One region of the Lysinibacillus sp. FSL K6-0057 genome, then DNA from elsewhere that is predicted to be linked to it. Evidence: riboswitches for the same ligand, from Rfam matches in the RefSeq annotation. Region 1 holds a riboswitch; each other region holds the start of a gene.
What was found. A riboswitch is a leader RNA that binds a small molecule or an ion and turns the genes downstream of it on or off. The one in region 1 is predicted to bind S-adenosylmethionine.

Region 1 (5,983 bases):
AAAAAAGCCAAATGCTAAATTAACCTTGCTAGCCCTTGCAATCAGTGCATTTGGTATAGGGTCAACTGAATTTATCAGCGTAGGGCTTCTACCATTAATTACAAATGATTTTGGTATCTCTCTCAGCACAGCTGGCTTAACCGTTTCTATATATGCACTAGGGGTAACTGTTGGGGCTCCATTATTAACAGCCTTAACATCCCGCCTTAGTCGAAAAACTGTATTATTGCTTGTCATGACCATTTTTATAGTGGGGAACTTAGCAGTCGCTTTAGCACCTAATTTCGCTTTACTATTAATCGGACGTATTATTTCAGCATTAGCACATGGTGTGTTTATGTCCATCGCTTCTGTTATAGCCGCCGATGTAGTGGAACCAAATAAACGAGCAAGTGCTATTGCCTTTATGTTTACAGGCTTAACTTTGGCTACTGTAACAGGTGTTCCACTTGGTACATTTATTGGTCAAGTAACAGACTGGCGTATGTCATTCATCTTTATCGTTGTAATTGGAATCATCGGTTTAATTAGTAATGCGATTTTAGTACCTAGCCAATTATCAAAAGGCAATCCCATCTCTATTCGTGATATCGGCAAAGTGTTAGGCAATATTCGTATGATCTTAATCCTGTTCATTACCGCAATTGGATACGGTGGTGCCTTTGTTGTCTACACATATGTTTCACCTATTTTAGAGCAATATATGGGGTATTCTCCTCATGCAGTAGTCATTATTTTAGTGGTCTATGGTATTTGCGTTGCGATCGGTAATACATTAGGTGGTCATTTTGCTAATCATAATCCGCTACGTTCGATCTTTATTATATTTGTAGGACTCGCCTTGGCGTTGCTTGGCATTGGCTTCACGCTCGAATCACCTATTATCGGATTAATCATGGTATTGGTAATGGGCTTATTTATGTTTATGAATGTACCAGGATTGCAGCTATATGCTGTGCTACTGGCTGAAAAATATGTGCCATCAGCTATTTCTATGGCTTCTGCATTAAATATTTCCGCCTTCAACATTGGTATATTTTTAGGATCATATATTGGAGGCTTTATTATTCGCCATCAATCATTAGCACATACTCCCTTGTATGGATTTTTAATGGTTATGCTCGCAGCTATTGTTACATTATTATGGTTAACCTTCGATAATAAAAAACATTAGGAAGCCAAATTTCATTTTGTATAAAAAAGAAGTAGAGATTGTGTATTGTTTGTTGATATATTGTGTCCTATAATTTACTTGAATCAAACGAGAATGATTATCATTCTAGATTAAAATGATATTCTTATTGTTTTAGTAAATTTATAGGAGTGAATAGCAATGCGTAGAGGTCGATATTTTTCATTTGTAGTTTTATTTGCACTAATGTTCGTATTAAGTGCCTGTGGCTCAAATGAAGTAAAAGAGGATACAGCTAAAGAGGAACAATCAACTAAAGATACAAGAATTGTAGAAGATGAGTTTGGAAAAGTAGAAATCCCTACAAACCCACAGCGTGTAGCTGCTATCTATTTGGAAGATTATTTAACTGCCTTGGATGTAAAACCTGTAGTGCAATGGTATCACCCATCCTGGGGTAAACAAGACTATTTAGGATTAGATGTTCCTGAGTTCGACATTACTGGTAGTATAGAAACATTACTACAAGCTAAGCCTGATTTAATCATTGTAGATGGTGCAGCGGATAAGGCAAAGTATGAAGAATATTCGAAGATAGCGCCTACTTACCGCTTAAAAGAAGATATTCTACAAGATCCACGTGAAATCGTGAAAACTATAGCGGATGTTTTAAATATTCCGGATAAAGCAAAAGAAATGGTTGATCAATATGAGCAACGTGTAACCAATTTAAAAGCAGACTTAGATAAGTCTATTGGAGACGAAACAGTTGCTGTTGTACGTCTAAATGTAGCAGATAATACATTAGCGTTATTTGGCATTAAAAATCGCTATACTGGCTATATTTACACAGAGACAGGCTTAACACCACATCCATTAGCCCGTGACATGACAGAGTTCCACGAGATTTTATCTGAAGAGGCTATTCCAGAATTAGATGCGGATCATATCATCCTTTTCCCTTCAAACGGCTCTTGGGAGTCTGAAGAAAACCAAGAAGCAATTAAATGGTTAGATAGTACACTATGGAAAACACTACCTGCTGTAAAAAATGGGCATGTCTATATTGCTGATCGAACATATTGGCAATCAGGTGCCATCACAGCTAACTTGCTAAAGTATGATGATCTAGAGAAATGGTTCGTAAAATAATGTTCAAAAGAAAGCTCTTAAGAGGGCTTTCTTTGTGTTTTTCTTCAAATTCAACATAAAGGGGTGAATCATCAATGGGTAACTTAACACATGTTTATACGTTACAAAATATCTCTTATGCAATTCAATCATCAAACACGCAGTTGATTAGTAGTGATTTCTATACACTTTTCATCGTAATGAGTGGCAGTGGAAAGCTAGAAATAGATCCTAACACCATACATCTTAGTGAAGAAAAGTGCATATTGATACCGCCCAATAACACGGTTAGTATTCACATCCAAAGCAAGCACCTATGTTATTATCAATTACAATTCAACATTGTCTATCTCAGTAATAATCAGACTATTTCTAACCATTTTACGCGTGTTAAAGAGCAACGTCTCCTCCCCGTTTCGCAATGTCACAGACTGCTAGAAGCCATTTATCAAAACCGCCTAGCGGAGGATGAGCATACGATTTTTGAGCAGCATGTGCACTTTCAAGAGCTGATGTTATTGCTCTTACATCAAGCTATACCCAAGCAGGTGCAAAAAAATGATCGCCAATCTGTTGAGCAGTCCATTAACCACTTACATAAACATTTTGAAAAAGAGTGGACGGTTGAGCAGTTGGCCGAATTAGCCGATGTACCAAGATGGAATTACACCCGCATTTTCAAAGAGATTACGGGGCAAATCCCTCTTCACTATTTAAATAACATTCGTCTTGAAAAAGCTAAGCAATTATTAATGACGACAAATGATCGAGTATTTGAAATTAGTCAGTCTGTCGGATTTAATAATGAGTATTATTTCAATCGTCGTTTTAAAGAACAGGTCGGCATCTCTCCAGGGCAATATCGAAGAAATCAAAGCAGCAATCTACGTGTATTTGCACCATTTTTAGAAGATTTCTTTGTCGCCCTTGGGATTACGCCAATTGCTCAATTCAGTCATTCAAAATGGGGAAAACAAGACTATTTAGGTCTCCAAGAAGTGCCAGATATTGATGTACAAAATAGAGAAATGGATCGACTTCTTCACTATAAACCAACTTTAATTATGCTAGATTCTGGTGTGGAGCGTTGGGAATCCTTTCATCATTTAAATGAGGTAGCTCCTGTCTGCCATATCTCACATCCTGGTGAGAACTGGCAATCTACTTTATTTAAAATTGCTGATTTAACAGGAAAGACCTCCTTGATGCAAGACGTGGTCCTACAATATGAGGATAAGGTACAGCAAGCAAAAGAAATTCTTAGCAAATCCGTTTATGGGCAAAGTGTGGCATTTCTCCGTATTTCAGCCATTGGCATTACCCTATACGCTGGTCCTGAATGTGGCTATACGGGGCCCATTTTATATCGTGACTTAGGTTTAATGCCACATCCACTGGTATGGAGTATTCCGCACAATCAACGTAAAGCACAACTGACGTTTGATCAATTGCTGCAATTAGACGCAGATCACTTGTTTATTACATTTGATAAACAACATTCTATTTATGAAAATGAGGAACGTGCTATTTTAAAAACGCCCACTTGGAAAAACCTAGCCGCAGTTAAAAGTAAATGTGTCTATGAAGTAGACTTTTTAACATGGATGAATTATGGCATTTTATCACATAGTAAAAAAATTGATGATGTCTTGAATATCCTAGGCTAAACAAAAAGGAAGCCCACTATAGCTTCCTTTTTCAATGTTTTAGGACAAACTTGATACTGAAAGTAACACCGAAAGCCATTTGGCTACATAAGATAAGATATCAGCTATAGGATAGGAGGAATTACATTGTATTACAATCCTTATCCGTACTTTGTTCATCCCTATCATTATCCAACGTCGCCATCCGTCCATCAGCTTGCCGTAAGACCTATTCCTCAACATTTAGCAATGCCGACCACTAATCCCTTTCCACCTGTCGACACACATAAATTGAAAATTTCAGCTACACGGATAAAGGCGATGATGCAGCAAGCTCAATTACTTACGGATAAAATTGATAGCTCCCAACAATTTGCACATGATCTAATGAATGCTGCACAGCTTTCAAATAAAACAGAGGTTGATAGATTAATCACATCAACAGGCATCACGATGAAATTTGAAGCAAACTATACACCAGATAGTTTTAGAATACGTCTTATTGATCATGATTGTTGTGGAGTAACCTTAAATTTAAATTGGTGAAAAAACTTTAACCTTGTATCCCTAGTGAACTTGTAAACTATAAAAAACTATGCTAAAGTATTTGTATTGTTATTTCTGAAAATTCTTATATCACTTTTCTTATCAAGAGAGACGGAGGGATTGGCCCGATGAAGTCTCAGCAACCAGCTCAACAGTATGGTGCTAATTCCAATTGGCAAAATGATCCGCCTTGAAGATGAGAAGAAGAACTACCGTTGTTAATGCAGGAGTCCTCTTCTATAAGGGGACTCCTTTTATTTACCACTAATTTCAACAGAAAGCAGGGAAATTGATGTCTAATGAACTTTTACAAGCTTTGCAATTATTAAAATCAAAACAATGGGTTGATTTAACACATACATTCGGCCCTAATTCACCACATTTTTTTATGTTTGAGGACGCTAAATTTGAAACATTATTCTCTCATGAGGATGGTTTTTTTGCCCAACAATTTACGTTCCCTGGTCAATATGGCACACATATCGACCCACCTATTCATTTTGTACGAGACACTCGGTACTTAGAAGAATTAGAACTAAAAGAACTCGTTCTTCCCCTTGTCGTCATTAATAAATCACAAGAGGCTGCTAGCAACCATGACTTTTCATTAAGTGTTGAAGATATTCGTGATTTTGAAGCCCAGCATGGAGAAATTGAAGCAGGAACATTTGTAGCATTACGTACAGATTGGAGTAAGCGCTGGCCAGATAAGGAGGCATTCAGTAATAAGGATGCAGAAGGACATAACCACATCCCTGGCTGGGGTTTAGAGGCTTTACAGTTTTTACTAAAAGAACGCAAGGTAAGCGCAATTGGTCATGAAACATTCGATACGGACTCTGCCGCTGATTTTCGTAAAAATGGCAAGCTAGATGGCGAATATTTCGTGCTTGAACAAGACACCTATCAAATTGAGTTAATGACTAATTTGGACAAGCTACCTGCGAAGGGTGCTATCATCTTCAATATCGTACCTAAGCCAGAAAAAGCATCAGGCTTCCCTGTGCGCTCATTTGCTATTTTGCCATAACATAAAAGTCGGTATAGCGTATACCGACTTTTATTTTTGTCCATTTCTTTTTTTGAATAAAAAGTAAGCAATAAGCATTCCTAGAATAAACAATAGGATGAGATAGATACTATAATGGGTTAAATAGTATCCAACAAATCGCCATTTCTCCCCAAGCATCTTTCCTAATGATATAAATGTGAACGTCCAAATAAATGCACCTGTATAGGCAAAAAGCGCAAACTTCCTATAAGGATAATTATTAATAGCTGCAATATATGCTGTCAAATGACGTACCCCAGGAATAAAATAGCCAATTAATAATAAGGTAGGTCCAATTTTTGTAAACATCTTTTTCGTAAAATCAATTTTTTGCTCTGTAATATGAATTTTAGGGCCATATTTCTGCAATAACGGTAAGCCAAAACGATAACCGATATAGTAGCTTAAAGTAATGCCTCCAACTGCACCAATCATTGCACTGACTAAGGCAGGAATGTGTTCAAGGCTTTCTCGGTA
Region 2 (5,983 bases), 2.2 Mb from region 1:
GAATTGTGATGGTAAAGCCTTCTGGACGACCAAGTAAACTTGGTTGATCTGATAAAGAGTACTGTGTTTTCGCCATACAAACCGGAAGAGAGTCCCAGCCGAATTTTTCGATTTGGGCAATTTGTTTTTTAGCTTGGTCTGTAAATTGTACATCTTTCCCGCCATATACCTTTTGCACAATCGTACGTACTTTTTCTTCAATCGATTCTGTTACGTCGTATAAAGGAGAGAAGTTGTTTTCTTCCTCTAGCACAGCTAGTACTTGCTCAGCTAGGGCTAGACCACCTTTACCGCCTTCTTCCCAGACATTTGTACGAGCAATACGAACATGATTTTCCTGACACCAGTTCAGAACAGCTTCTAGCTCAGCCTCTGTGTCCGTGATAAAACGATTTAAGGCAATAATTGGTTCAACGCCAAATGTACGAACTGTATCAACATGTTTAGCTAAGTTTTCAATTCCTTGTAGAAGTGCTTCCACATTTTCACCTACAAGCGCTGTTTTCGGTACACCACCATGCATTTTTAATGCACGAATTGTCGCTACGATAACTACCGCACTTGGTTTAAAGCCAGCTTTACGTGCTTTAATGTTCATGAATTTTTCAGCACCTAAATCAGAGCCGAAGCCCGCTTCTGTCACCACAATATCAGCTAGCTTACGAGCTGTTTGTGTCGCCATAATGGAGTTACAGCCATGGGCAATATTCGCAAATGGACCACCATGGATAATGGCAGGTGTTCCCTCTAATGTTTGAACTAAGTTTGGCTTAAAGGCATCTTTTAATAATAGTGTTAAGGCACCCTCTACCTGTAAATCACGCACAAAGACAGGCTCACGCTCAAAAGTATAGCCAATCACGATACTTGCAATGCGCTCGCGTAAATCCTCAATACTTGTTGCTAAACAGAATACCGCCATAATTTCAGAGGCAACCGTAATATCAAAGCCGTCCTCGCGCGGCATGCCTTGAACAGGACCACCTAATCCCACCACTACCTTACGAAGGGCACGATCATTTAAGTCCATTACACGCTTCCAAATAATACGGCGTGGATCAATGTTTAATGCATTCCCTTGATGGATATGATTATCAATGAATGCAGATAAAGCATTGTTAGCTGTTGTAATCGCATGAAGGTCACCAGTGAAATGTAAATTGATATCCTCCATCGGTACTACCTGTGCGTAGCCACCGCCAGTTGCTCCACCTTTTACGCCCATTACGGGACCCAATGATGGTTCACGTAAAGCAACCATCACTTTCTTATCTAATTTATGAAGGGCATCTGCCAGTCCTACCGTTACCGTCGACTTCCCTTCACCTGCTGGGGTTGGACTAATGGCTGAGACTAATACAACCTTTGCATCCTCGCCCTGAGCTGTAATTTTTAATGGATCGATCTTTGCTTTGTAGCGTCCATACTGCTCAAGGGCATCGTCTGGAATACCCGCAGCATTGGCAATTTCCGTAATAGGTTTGATCACTGCTTGACTAGCGATTTCTAAATCTGATAATGGTTGATTTTTCGTTGTCATTTGGCATCCTACTTTCTATGTTGTTCATTTCCATTATAGTCTTAATTGTGAAAAAAAAGAAAGCCAGATATACGAGCATTTCGACAATCGATTGACAACTTTGTTCAATTCCTGTATGTTCTAAGAGAAAATGCAATTTTTTCACATTTTCTCAATATAGCACGACTTAGTTAACTTTATTTTACATTCAAGCGCATTGGAGGCGAATGCTTATGCAACAGGGGATCGTAAAGTGGTTCAATAATGAAAAGGGTTATGGCTTTATTGAATGTGATGATGGCGAAGATGTATTTGTTCATTTTACGGGCATCCAGGAGGAAGGCTTCCGTACACTTGAAGAAGGTCAAAAGGTTTCATTTGATGTTGTGGAAGGCAATCGTGGACCCCAAGCATCAAATGTTGTAAAACTATAAGCAGAATGGGGCTATCCGTGTAGTTCCAGATTAGCAGCGGATTAGGAAAAGGATCGTTTCCTTCATCCGCTTTTTGTGTTGTTATAAAAGCTTAGTGACCCTTCCATGTTATAATAGAAGTAACAATAAGTAAGGAGGGATTTCGATGCAAAAACAAAATAAACCAATGACAGAAGTTATTTTGAAGCATAAAGAACGACAAAGTGTAGCAGAATTTGCGGCAACACTAGAAACGATTGCAAAGAAGCTTAAAGAAAATGGTGAATTCACTTTTGTTCAAGGCACAGAGCCAACTGTTGTTAGCCCTAGTGAGCAGCTCAAAATCGAATACTCCTATACAAAAAAGGGCGACAAGCATTCATTTGAAATTGAATTTGATTGGTATACAGGTACAGAATTACCGAAAAAAATGACGATAGAATAATAATAGGCAACGAAAATCCACTTCTCTGTTGAAGTGGATTTTTCTATCGAATAGGAAGGTGAAAATAGAATTCCGTTGCAGGCTACTTGCTTGACGCCGACTCTCCGTGTATGGTTTCGCCGGTTTTACTAATCAAAAAGCCTTCCACTCTAATCCACAAAAGGGTTATCGTTTTAGTAAAGGTATTTACAAATACAAATGAAGGGTTTTCACTTATTAGTGGTTGTCGTGACTAATTACTTTACACTATGGAAATGATGAAAGATTAATAAAGTCAACTTTTGTAGCAAGTTGATTGGAGTGGAGCCAGCGTCACTCCTAGGGGATTTAGCGTCACAGAAGAGACCCTGGAGCGAACGGAAGTGAGTGAAGCGGCTCATCGGACGCCCCCTGGAAAGGACGCTGGCGGAACGGAAATCAACCTCTCGCCTTATGAAAAAGTCTTTTTCTTCTAGTTCAGCAACATGTAAAAACCCACTTCTCTGTTGAAGTGGATTTTTCTCATTATCGATTTATCCAATAAAAAGCGCCTGGGCAAACTAACGTTTCCTTTGTACGTTTTGGATCTTTTAATGTCACGCCAAATGGCCCTTCTTTGACATGACCGAGTGTCATGGCTACTGCGCTCTCTTCCTTATAGAAATCTAAACGCATATTCGGTAGCTGTAGTGACATATACTGCTCATATTGCACAGGCTCTGGTAGCTGCAACGCCTCTTGCCACAGCTGAACGGTTGCCTGCATGTCCTTGACATAGAATTGGATGGATTCCATCGTTATAGCCTGTTTTACATCAATGGCACCACTTGCCTTTAGTTGAGCCAAACGCTCTTCATCTTCCTCCGCCCATTCAATCAAAAATGGAAAATCGATTGGAAGATCTGGCTTGCCAAAATGCAGTAGCTTCCATTCTACAACAGTGCCATCTGGTCTTGTTCGGCTACATGCATCTGGCCCATATACTTCATAGCCTAATGCTCGCAAGCGCCGACCCTCTTCCTCAATATTTTTTGTGCGCAGGGCAATTCGAGAAAATCCCTGGCGCTCTTGATCACGTTTAAACGTATAATGTAGGGAATATGGGTATTGTGCCGCTTGCTCAAATAAATCACGATCATAGATAGCAATTTGTTCAATATAGCTTAAGCCAAAGTAGCTTAACGTATTATAAGTCCCCCACATCGTGTGCTGCCCACCATTCACTGTATGGACATTTCGTTTATTGAAGAAAACCTTTATATTTTCTGGTGATTCCACTTGATGAACCAGATGATCAAAATATAAAGTCATGGCCATTCCCCTTTCTTTCCCCATTACCTTTACCTGTATGTTTGATTGGTTTAAAATTTACTCAAGAAAAGGAGTTACTAGTAGGATATGAAAAAAAGTTTCGTTTACCTACAAACTCCGTTCACTAATTTCATAAAGAGGTGATTTGAATGACAGATTTAGTAGCTGCTTTTAAATTAGCATTAGGTAATTATCCTACAGGCGTAACAGTTGTCACGACATGTCATGACACAAAACCTATTGGCTTAACCGTCAATTCCTTTGCATCTGTTTCAATCGACCCGCTCCTTATTTTGTGGTCACTCGATAAAAAATCTCAGCTCCATCCTTATTTTACGGCTGCGCCAAATTTTGCGGTCAATATTTTAGCGAGTGATCAAGAACATTTATGTACACTATTTGCAAGTAAAATCCCTGATCGCTTTGCACAAGCACAGTGGTCAACTTCCTCTTTTGGACTACCGATTTTACATGATACAGCAGCTAATTTACAATGTAAAACGTTTCAGCAAATTGATGCTGGCGACCATACCATTTTTATTGGGCAGGTAATAGACATTACAAATGCTCAAAAAGAGCCTTTACTTTATCATCGCCGTCATATCGGTCCTATACCAAAAAGCTTTTATAGCTAGCCTTTACACAAAAAAAGGGCCACTTGTAAGCAAAGGAAATCCTTCATGCTTATAGGTGGCCGTTTGACATAAGTTCTACTGAAATCATTGTTATTTTTTCTGCGGAAATCTCTGCTTTTCAAGCCTATTAATTTGCACAATCACACCATCTTGAATCGTAATATGCACTTCACCAAATTCAAGATTTTGAATCGCCTTCGCAATTGCCTCTAATTTCTTATCATCTACTTTTACCGACTGAGCCATACGATACACCCCTTCTTTTTTATCCTTATTGATCATAAAGAGGCCAACGCATCAAACTGATTGATAGCCCCTCCTATCTCTCAGACACCATCTGTTGGATTTGGCACCTGTTTTTCGGTTGCCGAGGCTTCATTGGGCCAAGTCCCTCCACCTCTCTTGATAAGAGTACTGCGTTTCTTGAAAATAATTCTATAATTCTGCTATAGGAATGTCAATACAAAATATTAGAAAACCTAGTTGAATACTATGCAATGTGAGAATTTTATAGACTATTCACACATAATCCTACCGTATTGTATGCTATGTCAGTATATCTAACCACAGAAGCAAAGAAAAAAACTGCACAGAAATATAGCCTCTGCACAGTTCTTGATTTTATTGTTCTTGTAAACAGGCCATTAAAGCTTGTGCGGTCTGTTGCTTCCCCATCACCTTGATTGGTTGGCCTTCAGCAGGCACGATCCAATGAGGCTCGTCCCCTCCGTATAAAGACTGGGAGCTATTTGCTACCATAAATTGAGCATTGGCTGTTTCCATACGCAGTCTTGCGCGAGCTAGCAAGAACTCCTCATCATCCGTCGCTTCGAGCTTAAAGCCTACTAATGTTACCTTTGGTTGCCAGCCCTTGATTTGTCCTAACACTTTTGGCGCCTTTTTAAAATGAATAATAGGTGGTTCGTCGGAAGGCATTTTCCCCGCCTCCTCCATTAAATTACCTGATTGATCATACACCTTGTCAATGACCCAATCAGAGCCAGCAGCAGCCATAATGACGATATCGACTTGTTGTTGGACAGCATGACACACCTTTTGTCCTAAATCCTCTATGCCTTCAAATTTTATCAATGTCATTTTGTTGTGGTTTTCTGGGAGCTGTGCAAAGTAACCATGCATATATACTACGTTAGCGCCAGCAGCCAGCGCCGCCTCTGCTAAATAACAGCCCATTGTGCCTTTTGATAAATTCGTATGCCCTCGTACACGATCCCATTTTTCAAGTGTTCCCCCACTTGTAATGAGTACGGTTTTGCCTTGTAATGTCCCCATACACTCACCTATTTTCTGAAATATATACAAATACTATTTTAACGTAATGTAAGGATATGCTTCAATAGCGACTATCGTAGGGAGCTGTTTTGTTCATTTAACCAAGCGCTTAAAATCTCTGCAAATTTCTTTGTAACGGGTGAAGCATGGTGTTTCATAGCAATCCCAATGGTGCGGTAGCCACCTTGCTTTAATGGAATCGCTTTCAATGTTGGTGGTAAATTTTGAATAACCAATTGGGGTAAAATACTAATCCCTAAATGATGTGAAATCATAGAAAGAATCCCTACCTCCTCAGAAAGCTCAAAGCGAATATTCGGCTTTATATGATATTGCTCTAATAGCACCTTGACATCATTTGTCCCTTTATAGGAAGTCATAATAAATG
Region 3 (5,983 bases), 820 kb from region 1:
AGAATCTGCTCGTCTTCCCATAGAGGAATTTCGGCAGATTCTTCGGCTTATAGAAGCTTCCTGAATGTATTACCAGCTAGGGATTACTGAACCTTTGAATTCTTCTTCGATGAATTGACGTACTTCATCAGATTGGTAAGCCTCAACGAACTTTTTAATTGTTGGGTCATTTTCATTTTCAGCGCGTACGACAATGTAGTTCACGTATGGAGAGTCAGTAGATTCCAATAAAATAGAGTCGTCTTTAGGGTTAATGCCAGCTTCTAATGCGAAGTTTGTATTTATAGCTGCTACATCTACTTCACTAAGCTGTTTAGGAATTTGAGCTGCCTCTAATTCAATGAATTTTAAATTCTTTTTGTTTTCTTCTACATCACGGATCGAAGCTGTTAAGTCTGCGCCATCTTTTAGCTTAATATAGCCAGCTTCTTGTAAAACAAAGAGGGCACGTGCTCCATTCGTTGGGTCATTTGGTAGGCCAAACGTTGCACCATCCGGAATGTCATCAAAGGATTTATATTTTTCAGAGTAGATACCCATTGGATTCAAAATCGTTTTGCCCACTGGGACTAAATCTGTATCATGATCTTTATTAAATGTATCGAGGAAAGGTTCGTGTTGATAGCTGTTCGCATCAAGATCACCTTCAGCTAAGGAAGTATTAGGTAAAACATAGTCAGAAAATGATTTTAGCTCTACTTCTAGCCCTTTTTCTTTTGCTACTTTAGCTGCTACTTCTGCAATTTGCTCATGTGGACCAGAAGTGACACCTACGACGATTTTCTTTTCATCAATTGCCTCAGCTTGGCCTTTACTATCTTCTTTAGAGCCACAGCCTGCTAGCGCTGCTACTAATGTTAAACTTGCTAAACCTACTAAAAATTTATTTTTCTTTTTCATGAAAACTACCTCCAAGATTGTTTTTATCGGTTTTTTGAAAATAAAAAAACTCTCTTACAAACTAAGAGAGGCTCATGAAAAGATGTCCTCTCTTATCTATCAAACGAAGATCGTTTGCAGGATTTAGCACCTTCCTTTAAAAAGGAGGTTGCCGAGCTTCATAGGGCCAGTCCCTCAGCTACTCTTGATAAGAGATTTATAATATTTTTTTGTAATTCCGATAGAACTAATATAATTTATAGGGTATAGTAAGTCAATAATTAATTTTTAAAATTTTTATATAATTATAATATTTCGACGTGAAAGAGGGATAACAATGTCTGTGAGAGTTAATTATGGTATAGGTTCATTTGGTAAGGTTATTAGTGCTCGTCTTCTAACAGGGACAGATATCATTGAGGGAATTGAGGCGCTCTGTGAAGAGAATCATATTGAGTCAGCAACGATTGTTAGCTGTATTGGTAGCTTTCAAAAAAGTAGCTTTGTATATTTAGTGCCAGATGCAACAGCTCAGATTCAAGTTCGTTTTAGTGATGTGGTTGAAAAAGATGGACCACTTGAATTTATTCAAGGCTCTGGTGTGGTGTGTAAGCGTGACGGGGGATATGAAACACATTTCCATGGTTCTATGAGCGATCAATGGGGTGTTGTGTCAGGTGGGCATTTAATAAAAGGGGGAAATCCTGTTATTACTGCTGACATCGTGCTGGCTGAGGTACAAGGTATTCAACATATTCGAAAATTGGATGATGAAACAGGTCATGTTCAATTTTATCCATTAGAAAATGGTTTAGGGCAGCCAAGGAAAATCGAAAAATAATGATCCTGTAGCTAGAGTTAGCTACAGGACACATGTTGTGGAAAAAAGATCATGTCACTAGCAGAAATAGACCTTTTAGCAAGGTGAGGGGTTGATTTCCGTTCCGCCAGCGTCCTTTCCAGGGGGCGTCCGATGAGCCGCTTCACTCACTTCCGTTCGCTCCAGGGTCTCCTCTGTGACGCTAAATCCCCCTAGGAGTGACGCTGGCTCCACTCCAATCAACCATTCTGTAAAAATGTCTTTCCCTCTTTCATACTAGTAGTAGTGAACAAAATAACTCATTATTTGTATGATTAGAGAGAGGATAGGCTCTTATTTTCAATGTGGAGAGATGATTAGTCACAACAACCCTCAATAAAAATGAGTAGTGTACACCTTCATTTTATTTGTACAACCTTTGTTAAGACGATAACACTTTTATGGATTGGGGTGGAAGGCCTTTTCACCTTTCACAAATATTCTATTGATGGTATTGTCATTTGTTAAATAATTGTAATTGCTCGATTCTATGGATTGCTTCACGTAAACGTTCTTCGCTTACCAGCAAACCGATACGGACGTAGCCTTCGCCATATTGACCGAAACCATTGCCAGCTGCCACAGCAATATCAGTTTTTTCAAGCAATAGATCGGCAAATTGTTCGCTTGTATAGCCTAGTGGTACAGGAAGCCATGCGAAGAAGGAGCCTTTTGGAGCCGTAACATGCCAGCCGATTCTTTGAGCTTCTTCAATGAGTACATTTCGGCGACGCTCATAAGTAGCTCGTAGTTCATCCGCACATTGTTGGGAAGCTGTCAGTGCTACTGCTGCTGCTTGTTGAATAGCAGGGAATTGACTACAAAACAGATGATCCTGAATAAGATTAATAGCAGCAATAATCTCCGCATTCCCAACGGCGAAGCCTATACGCCAGCCTGCCATATTATAGGTTTTCGATAGGGTATACATTTCAATCCCAACTTCTTTTGCACCCTCTGCTTGTAGGAAGCTAATTGGTTTATTCCCGTCAAATCCTATTGCTCCATAAGCAAAATCATGTGATACGATAATATTGTGCTCCTTCGCAAAACGAACGGTTTCTTCAAAAAACGCAAGTGTTGCTGTACCACCTGTAGGATTGTTCGGGTAATTTAGGTAAAGTAGCTTTGCCTTTTCTTTCACTTCATCAGATAATGCATCATAATCAGGTAAGAAATCATTTTCAGCAAAAAGCGGCATCACTTCAAAATTAACATCCCCTAATACGACACCTGATAAGTAATCTGGATAGCCAGGGTCTGGTAAGAGCATCGTGTCGCCAGGGTTTAACACAGCTAAAGGTAGTTCAACTAGACCGATTTTTGTCCCACCAAGAATCGCTACCTCTGTGTCAGGATTTAGTTCCACATGATATTCACGTTGATAAAAGTCGGCAGCTGCTTGGCGTAATTCAGCGATACCTCGAAACGGTGAATATTTATGGTTTTGTGGGTTTTCAGCCGCCTCCTGTAATGCTTGAATGATGTGAGGAGGCGTGGGTTGGTCGGGATTTCCTTGCCCAAGGTTAATGACATCACGTCCTTCTTCTAAGGCCGTGTTTACTTTTTGAACGAGTGCTGCAAAAAATTGAGTGGGTAGTTGCTGTAGTTTTTTAGAGAATTCCATGCATAATCACCTTTTTCAGAATATAATAATTATTATTGAAGAATATGAAGCAAATAGTATTACTTTTTCTGTTAATTGTCTAGAGGAGGAATAGATATGAAAATCGGTTGTATTCAATTAAATGTAGGCTTTGGCAAAGTTGAAGAAAATTTTGCACGTGCTGAGGATAAGATTCGAGAAGCTGCAAAACAAGGGGCAGAAATCATTGTGTTACCTGAAATGTGGAATACAGGCTATGCTTTGGAAAAACTGCCTGAGCTAGCGGATAGCGATGGGGGGCGGACAAAAGCCTTTTTAGCTAAACTAGCTAAGGAACTAGATGTACATATTGTAGGTGGCTCTGTTTCAACAAAGAAAGGCGACAAATTTTATAATACGATGTATACCTTTGATCGTAATGGAGAGCTTGTAGGGGAATATAGCAAGGCACATCTTTTCCGTTTAATGGACGAGCATCTTTACTTAGAGGCAGGGAATGAAATGAATCGTTTTGCTCTAGGTGACATTGAAGCTGCTGGTGTTATTTGCTATGATATTCGCTTCCCAGAATGGTTACGTGCCCATGCATTACAAGGAGCAAAGGTATTATTTGTACCAGCGCAGTGGCCAACTCCAAGGATTGACCATTGGAAAACATTGCTGCAGGCTCGTGCAATTGAAAATCAATGCTTTGTGATAGCAGTTAATCGTATTTCGAAAAAGGTAGAAAACTTTAATGGGCAATCTATGATTATTCAGCCTTGGGGAGAAGTACTTTGGGTTGGTGCTGAGGACGAGGAAGTAGCGGTGATCGATGTAGACTTTTCGATTGTCGATGAAGTACGTGGAAGAATCCCTGTTTACGATGATCGCAGACCTGGACTGTATCAGGATGTAGTTGTGAAAGGGTAATAAAGGGGCACGCATAGGAGGGGAGATCCCCTTTTGAGCGTGCCAACTTTTTTTCTAGCTCTTATCCTCGATCAATGAATTGGCTAGTAGCATAAATTCAAGTGTAATGCGGTTATGCCCCTTCATAAAATTTTTTCCTAGTAAACTTTCAAGCTTTTTTAAGCGGTGATAGAGTGTTTGACGCACAATAAACAATTGGTTCGCTGTTTGCTGTTTAGAGCCGTTTGTTTGTAAATACACCTGTAATGTTTCGAGGAGCTTGCTATTGTTTTTTTCATCGTATTCAATAACGGGCTGTAAATAGTCGTATATCACTTCCTGTAAATTTACTTGCATTTGTAATTTATAGATTAAATGATATAAATGCAGATCATCATAAAAGAACGAGGACGTTTGTACCTTTCGACAAATATATAAGGTTTCTAGGGCAGTTTGATAGCTTTTAGGAATTTCATCAACATCACAAACCACTTTCCCAACGGCTATCTGATAACCCTGTGTTTGCTGCTTTTTATAAAATTCAGTTTTGGGTAAGGAGGAAAACAGGTTATTTAACATATCACGAGTGGCTTTACTATCTTTTGTATGAAGTAAAATAAAAATAACATAGCTCTTTCTTTCAAATAAAAACGGAATAAAACCATGCTGCTCAAAGAGATTACGATAATAAAGCTTACTATAGACAATATCCTCTTGTGTCTTTGTCAAAGTATGAGGAGAGGCTAAAATAAAGACAGCACCACTAGATTGTGTGTAGTTAGCGTAATGTGTAACGATAAATTTATAGATTTCCTCCTTAGATAGTTTTTGATCAATCCAATCGGCTAAAATCGAAGCATCCTCAATATTCTTTTTTTCCTCAATATAAAACTCTCGCATTAAAAGCTGTGCTAACGCTGTTGCTGTACGATCCAATATTAATAACTCAAACTCTGAGAAAAGCCCATCTTCTCGATAAAGTGTTAAATCGGCATAATGTTGATCAAAAATAAAAATAGGCTCATGTTTAAACTGCTGAGTAGACTTGTGCAATGCTAGTAATTGCTGACGCTTTTTGTGTGCCATAATCGGAAAAAAGATAGGCGCCCGTCCCTTAATGGAAAACATGATTTGTGTTTTCAACTCATTATACATATTTTGTAAAATATCCTCTGTATTTTGTCCTAAGACTGCATTTTTGTTCAAAGCTTGTGAGTAAGATTCTAGCGAAGAGATCAATAGATATTGCTGATTGATAATTTGGCTATGTAAATCCTGTGTAATACGAACAAAAGGAACCGCTTCATGAAAAACGATAATAGGAAACTGATGACGGTTAGCTAGTGCCAATATTGCTTCAGGAACTGCTTGAATAGAGGAGCCATATTCAATACAAAGAGCGGCACAATTTTTTTGAATAATGGCTTCTATAAATGCAGTAAAGTCCTCAATGCTATGTTGGAGACTTATCCCCGTTGTTAATACTAACTCTTCACCAACTAAAAAATTATCAACATGTATGATTTCTAGAACATGTGCCCATTTGACGATTCTTGTTAATCCCTCATGACCTGCTACTACCTCTGCCTTTTGAAAATATTTATTGTTCAAAACATCTAGTACTTTTAGTTGAAATGGGCTCAATTTTGCCCCTCCTTTCGACATACTTACCTTTAGGTTAAATTTGATTATTTCTGCTTAGTGCTACAAATTATCTTAGAAAATCGTTTTTAAATTATTTTAAGAAT
Region 4 (5,983 bases), 280 kb from region 1:
GAGCCATGACAGAAGCAAAAGATCAAAATGATTGTATGGCAACGAAAATACAAGCAATTGTAGGCATATTAAGTGAATTAGGCACTTCATTTACTGAGGTAACGAATTCAGCAGAAAAATTAGCGAACTTTGCGCAAAATTTAAAAGGATAGACTACTAACATTTACATCTATTTGTATTTTTAGAAGTATTAAACACTATAGTACCTATTAAAATGTTTGTTGTGTAAATATTGCAATAGAGGATGGATCTTTTAGAGATTCAGAAAGCAAGAGCTATTTCACTGATGAAATAGCTCTACATGTTGTTGAAAAAAGAGGATGTCAACGGCAGAAAAGGCAACTTTGCAGGGTGAGGGGTTGATTTCCGTTCCGCCAGCGTCCTTTCCAGGGGGCGTCCGAGGAGCCGCTTCACTCACTTCCGTTCGTTCCAGGGTCTCCTCTGTGACGCTAAATCCCCTAGGAGTGACGCTGGCTCCACTCCAATCATCCATTCTGCAAAGTGTCTTTACTTTTTTTCATAGTAGCATAGCGATCAAATCGCCTATTATCTGTATTCTTAGCGGGGATAAGCTCTTATTTTCAGTGTGGAGAAGTGATGCGTGACAACACCTCTTCATAAAGAGTAGTGAGCACCTTCACTTTATTTGAAAACCTTTGCTAAAAAGTTAGTGGGTTGAAGTGGAAGGCTACTTGACTCCCGTGGGATAGCGAGACAGGCGAAACCCTGCACGGAGCGGTAGCGGAGGAAGCGATTCGGCGCTCGCCCACAGGAAAGCAAGTAGACTGCAACGGAAATCCATTTCTACCTTTCAATTGACTGTTTTGTTTTTCAACACTAAGGAGAGCTATTTCACTGATGAAATAGCTCTATTTTTGCTAAATTTGTAAAGGGTTTAACGTAATTTTCAATGAAAAAAAGATTATACTGTAGAAAGAACTAAAAATAGGGGCGGTTACTATGAAAACAGTTGTTGTTTTAGGCGGCGGAATTACAGGACTATGTACAATGCATTATTTACAACGTCAAGTGAAGGAGAATAATTTAGATGTTCGTCTAGTGCTTGTAGAAAAAAATACATATTTAGGAGGCAAATTATATTCAGCACATGAACAAGGTTTCATCATGGAAACAGGTGCTGATTCTATTGTAGCCCGTCATCAAGGCGTTATGGAACTCGTACAGGAGCTTGATTTTGAAGCGGAGCTAGTTTACAACGAAACAGGTATTTCTTATATTTATACGAATAATGAGTTACACGCTATACCAACAGATTCAACATTTGGTATACCGATGAGTTTGGCATCCTTAGAAGAAAGTACACTTATTTCAGAGCAAGGAAAAAAAGAAGCGTTAAAGGATTTGACATTACCTAACAACGGCTTCACAAAGGAAAGTTCAATAGGAGAATTTTTAACTTACTATTTAGGGGAGGAACTGGTGAAAAATCAAATTGCACCAGTACTTGCAGGTGTTTATTCAGGAGATTTACATCAGCTTTCCATTGGCTCTACTTTACCGTATTTAATTGATTATAAGAATAATTATGGAAGTATTATTAAAGGATTTGATGCGAATCGTGAGCAATTTGTTAAAGCAGCGAACAAAAAATTTATATCCTTTAAAAATGGTTTATCTTCTTTAATTGATCGACTTGAACAAACATTATCAGATGTAGAAATCATCAAGGGCGTTACTACTCTAAATGTTCAAAAACAAGATAAAAACTACACAATTTCCTTAGCTAATGGTGAAAATATTGAGTCAGATTATGTCGTTTTAGCATTACCGAATGATGCTGTTCAAAATCTACTACAGGATGAATCTTTAAACCGCTATTTTGACCAATTTACGACAGCGTCAGCCATTACCATCTATTTAGGCTTTGATGTGCCAGACTCTAGATTGCCAGCAGATGGAACGGGCTATATTGTTTCGCATAATTCGGATGTTACTTGTAATGCAGCAACCTGGACGAGTCGTAAATGGAAGCATACATCGAAAGAACATAAATTACTTGTACGACTCTTTTATAAGAGCATCAATCCAGCCTATGAGCAACTACGTGCCATGACGGATGAAGAATTGGCAGCTGTAGCTTTAGAAGACGTGAGGAAAAGCCTAGGAATTGAGGAACAGCCAACAGTTGTGAATGTAACAAAATGGATTGATCAAATGCCTAAATATGATCTAGCTCATCGTGAAGCGTTACAAGGATTACTACAGGAATTACATGAAAAGTATCCACATTTATCGATTGCTGGGTGCTCATATTTTGGCGTAGGTATCGGTGCTTGCATTCAAAACGGGAAAAAAATTGGTGAAGAGCTTGCGAAGGAACTTGCCAATTTCTAAGGTTTTAAGTGGAAAAAAACTTTGTTATGTGAAATAGTCTTGACTCATTCGTCAGTAAACGATATGATTCTTTTAATTATTTAAAAAATTCATACTTAATTCTTATCAAGAGAAGCAGAGGGACTGGCCCATTGAAGCTTCAGCAACCAACTTTATTGTCAGGTGCTAAATCCAGAAGACCGTTGAGTCGAAGATGAGAAGGAACAACAATGATGAATCGTTAAAGCCTTCTTTTTTTATGAAAGAAGGCTTTTTATTATATAGAGACATAGGAAGAGAGGCTAGTTTTATGGGATTGCTTGAAAGGTTAAAAACGCATGTATTGACAGCAGACGGTGCAATAGGCACAGTGCTATATGGCTATGGATTGGAGTATTGCCATGAGGAAATGAATGTTCAGAGACCTGAGTTAATTGAAAAGATTCATAGAGAATATATTGCAGCTGGTGCTGACATCATTCAAACGAATACGTACGGTGCAAATGCCATTAAATTAGCTCGCTATGGATTAGAATCACGGGTCCAACAATTTAATGAAGCGGCTATTACCATTGCAAAACGAGCAGCGGCAGATGGCGGTCAATTTGTCTTAGGGACAATTGGAGGTATTCGAGGAATTCGTAAAAGTGATGCAACATTAGATGAAATATTAGCGACAGTTGAAGAACAGGCAAATGTTTTACTTGCAGGAAATCCAGACGGCCTTTTACTTGAAACCTATTATGATTTTGAAGAATTAACTGCAACCTTAAAGATGCTACGTGCCAAAACAAATTTACCGATTATTGCACAAGTATCTATGCATGAGCCTGGTGTTTTACAAAATGGAATGTCTTTAAATAATGCCCTGCATGAGCTAGAAACACTCGGTGCAGATATCGTGGGTGTCAATTGTCGACTAGGTCCACATCATACGATTCAAGCATTTGAAGGTGTAGAACTTCCTAACAAGGCATTTATGTCTGCCTATCCGAATGCCTCACTTCTTGACTTAGAAGATGGACGTGTCGTTTATGAATCAGAATCGGATTATTTTGGTCGAGCGGCTGTCGAATTACGTGATCAAGGCGTACGCTTAATAGGGGGCTGCTGTGGTACGACACCGAAACATATTGCAGCAGCAAAGAAGTATTTAGAAGAGTTATCACCGGTTCAGGAAAAGCATGCGAAACCTGAAAAGATTGAGATTGTTCGTGAAGCAGAGCCACCAAAGTATGAGCCTCTTCATGAAAAAGTAAAACGTGAACGCTCTGTCATAGTAGAATTGGATACACCTAGACATTTAGAGATTGATGGGTTCCTTGAAGGAGCAAAGCAACTGTATGATGCAGGTGCAGATGTAGTCATGATGGCAGACAATTCACTGGCCTCTCCACGTATTAGCAATATTGCAATGGGAGCATTGTTAAAGAGTACACATGGTGTACGCCCACTAACACATATTACATGTCGAGACCGTAACTTAATTGGTCTACAATCGCATTTAATGGGATTAAATGCTTTAGGTATTCATGATGTGTTGGCCGTTACAGGTGATCCAACAAAAGTTGGAGATTTCCCAGGTGCGACAAGTGTTTATGATGTATCTTCAATGGAGTTAATCCAATTAATTAAGCAGTTAAATGAAGGGGTTTCTTTCTCAGGCAAGCCACTTCGTAAAAAAGCAAATTTTTCAGTTGCTGCTGCATTTAATCCAAATGTCCGTGTGTTAGATCGTGCTGTGACACGCTTAGAGAAGAAAATTGAGCATGGAGCAGACTACTTCATTTCTCAACCAGTGTACACGAAAGAAAAAATTGTAGAAATTTATGAGGCAACAAAGCATTTACAAGCACCAATTTACATCGGCATTATGCCTGTTACGAGTTATAAAAGTGCTGAGTTTTTACATCATGAAGTGCCAGGTATCAAATTATCCGAAGATGCCTTAGCAAGAATGAAGGCATGTGGGGAAGATAAGGAACGGGCAACATTGGAGGGAATTGCTATTGCCAAAGAATTAGTAGAAGTGGCTGCGCAATATTTCAATGGTATTTACCTTATTACACCGTTTTTACGTTATGATGTGACCCTAGAGTTGATGAAATATATAGAGCAATTGGATGAACAGAAAAAAGGAGTAAGTATACATGGCTAAGCACTCGATTGAAGAGCAACTAGAGAAACGTATTTTAATTCTTGATGGCGCAATGGGAACAATGCTACAAAACGAAAATTTATCAGCAGAGGATTTTGGTGGCGAGGAGCTTGATGGCTGTAATGAAAATCTTGTCCTTACTAGACCTGATGTCATTGAGAAAATTCATCACAAATACTTAGAGGCAGGCGCAGATATTATTTGTACAAATACATTTGGTGGGACGCCTCTTGTGTTAAATGAATATGATCTTGGCGCAAAAGCCGAAGAAATTAATAAGCGTGCAGTGGAAATTGCTCGCCAAGCAGTGGATAGTTATTCGACATCGGATTGGCCACGTTTTGTCGCAGGGGCTATGGGACCAACAACAAAAACGTTATCAGTTACAGGTGGTATTACATTTGATGAGCTAGAGGAAAATTTCTTTGTACAGGCAAAGGCATTAATTGAGGCAGGAGCCGACGTTCTGTTATTAGAAACAAGTCAGGATATGCTCAATGTCAAAGCAGGCACCCTAGGCGTAAAGCGTGCTTTTGAGAAAACTGGGAAAGAACTACCAGTCATGATTTCTGGAACAATAGAACCAATGGGTACGACACTTGCAGGGCAAACAATTGATGCCTTTTATATTTCAATCGAGCATATTAAACCATTATCAGTTGGCCTAAACTGTGCGACAGGACCAGAGTTTATGACAGATCATATTCGTTCATTAGCAGAGCTTTCAACAGGCTATATTAGCTGTTACCCGAATGCAGGCTTACCAGATGAAGAAGGATGTTATCATGAATCACCAGAATCGCTATCGCAAAAGTTAAAAGGTTTTGCAGATAAGGGTTGGCTTAATATTGTAGGTGGATGTTGTGGAACGACTCCAGCTCATATTGCAGCCATTCGCGAGGTTTTAAAAGATGAACAACCTCGTCAATTACCTGAAAAAACACATGGTCATGCGGTATCGGGAATCGAACCCTTATTGTATGACGATTCTATGCGTCCGTTATTTATCGGGGAGAGAACAAATGTTATCGGCTCTCGTAAATTTAAGAATTTGATCATTGATGGAAAGTTTGAGGAGGCAGCAGAGATTGCACGTGCACAAGTAAAAAATGGCGCACATGTTATCGATATTTGTTTAGCCAACCCTGATCGTGATGAATTAGCCGATATGCGTGGATTTATGCAGGAGGTTGTAAAAAAGGTTAAGGTGCCTCTTGTGATTGACTCGACTGATGAAAAGGTTATTGAGGAAGCGTTAAAGTTTTCTCAAGGGAAAGCCATCATTAACTCTATTAATCTTGAGGATGGTGAAGAACGATTTGATGCAGTAATGCCACTCGTGAAGAAGTACGGAGCCTCATTGGTAGTTGGAACCATTGATGAGATAGGAATGGCCGTTGATCGTCATCGCAAGCTTGAAATTGCTGAACGTTCCTATAAACTATTAACTGAGAAATGGGGACTTGCACCGGAGGATATCATTTTTGACCC

Region 2: another riboswitch for S-adenosylmethionine. It lies ahead of MHB40_RS08685 (YezD family protein); the one in region 1 lies ahead of MHB40_RS23725 (cyclase family protein).
Region 3: another riboswitch for S-adenosylmethionine. It lies ahead of MHB40_RS02360 (MetQ/NlpA family ABC transporter substrate-binding protein); the one in region 1 lies ahead of MHB40_RS23725 (cyclase family protein).
Region 4: another riboswitch for S-adenosylmethionine. It lies ahead of MHB40_RS22335 (bifunctional homocysteine S-methyltransferase/methylenetetrahydrofolate reductase); the one in region 1 lies ahead of MHB40_RS23725 (cyclase family protein).

The regions. Positions count from the first base shown of each region.
Region 1 is NZ_CP152047.1:4,739,562-4,745,544, forward strand. Features, by position in the region: gene MHB40_RS23705 (MFS transporter) at 1-1,174, shown strand, start outside; gene MHB40_RS23710 (ABC transporter substrate-binding protein) at 1,334-2,284, shown strand; gene MHB40_RS23715 (helix-turn-helix domain-containing protein) at 2,359-3,930, shown strand; gene MHB40_RS23720 (hypothetical protein) at 4,057-4,455, shown strand; SAM riboswitch class I at 4,552-4,658, shown strand; gene MHB40_RS23725 (cyclase family protein) at 4,748-5,485, shown strand; gene MHB40_RS23730 (DedA family protein) at 5,516-5,983, opposite strand, start outside.
Region 2 is NZ_CP152047.1:1,837,317-1,843,299, reverse strand. Features, by position in the region: gene MHB40_RS08710 (formate--tetrahydrofolate ligase) at 1-1,540, opposite strand, end outside; gene MHB40_RS08705 (cold-shock protein) at 1,753-1,953, shown strand; gene MHB40_RS08700 (amphi-Trp domain-containing protein) at 2,099-2,377, shown strand; gene MHB40_RS08695 (VOC family protein) at 2,882-3,667, opposite strand; gene MHB40_RS08690 (flavin reductase family protein) at 3,817-4,302, shown strand; gene MHB40_RS08685 (YezD family protein) at 4,393-4,584, opposite strand; SAM riboswitch class I at 4,619-4,714, opposite strand; gene MHB40_RS08680 (phosphopantothenoylcysteine decarboxylase) at 4,924-5,595, opposite strand; gene MHB40_RS08675 (LysR family transcriptional regulator) at 5,667-5,983, opposite strand, start outside.
Region 3 is NZ_CP152047.1:498,173-504,155, forward strand. Features, by position in the region: gene MHB40_RS02360 (MetQ/NlpA family ABC transporter substrate-binding protein) at 70-900, opposite strand; SAM riboswitch class I at 990-1,094, opposite strand; gene MHB40_RS02365 (PPC domain-containing DNA-binding protein) at 1,217-1,720, shown strand; gene MHB40_RS02370 (pyridoxal phosphate-dependent aminotransferase) at 2,196-3,365, opposite strand; gene MHB40_RS02375 (carbon-nitrogen family hydrolase) at 3,462-4,256, shown strand; gene MHB40_RS02380 (PucR family transcriptional regulator ligand-binding domain-containing protein) at 4,311-5,879, opposite strand.
Region 4 is NZ_CP152047.1:4,463,609-4,469,591, reverse strand. Features, by position in the region: gene MHB40_RS22345 (globin-coupled sensor protein) at 1-152, shown strand, start outside; gene MHB40_RS22340 (protoporphyrinogen oxidase) at 961-2,355, shown strand; SAM riboswitch class I at 2,455-2,555, shown strand; gene MHB40_RS22335 (bifunctional homocysteine S-methyltransferase/methylenetetrahydrofolate reductase) at 2,645-4,492, shown strand; gene metH (methionine synthase) at 4,485-5,983, shown strand, end outside.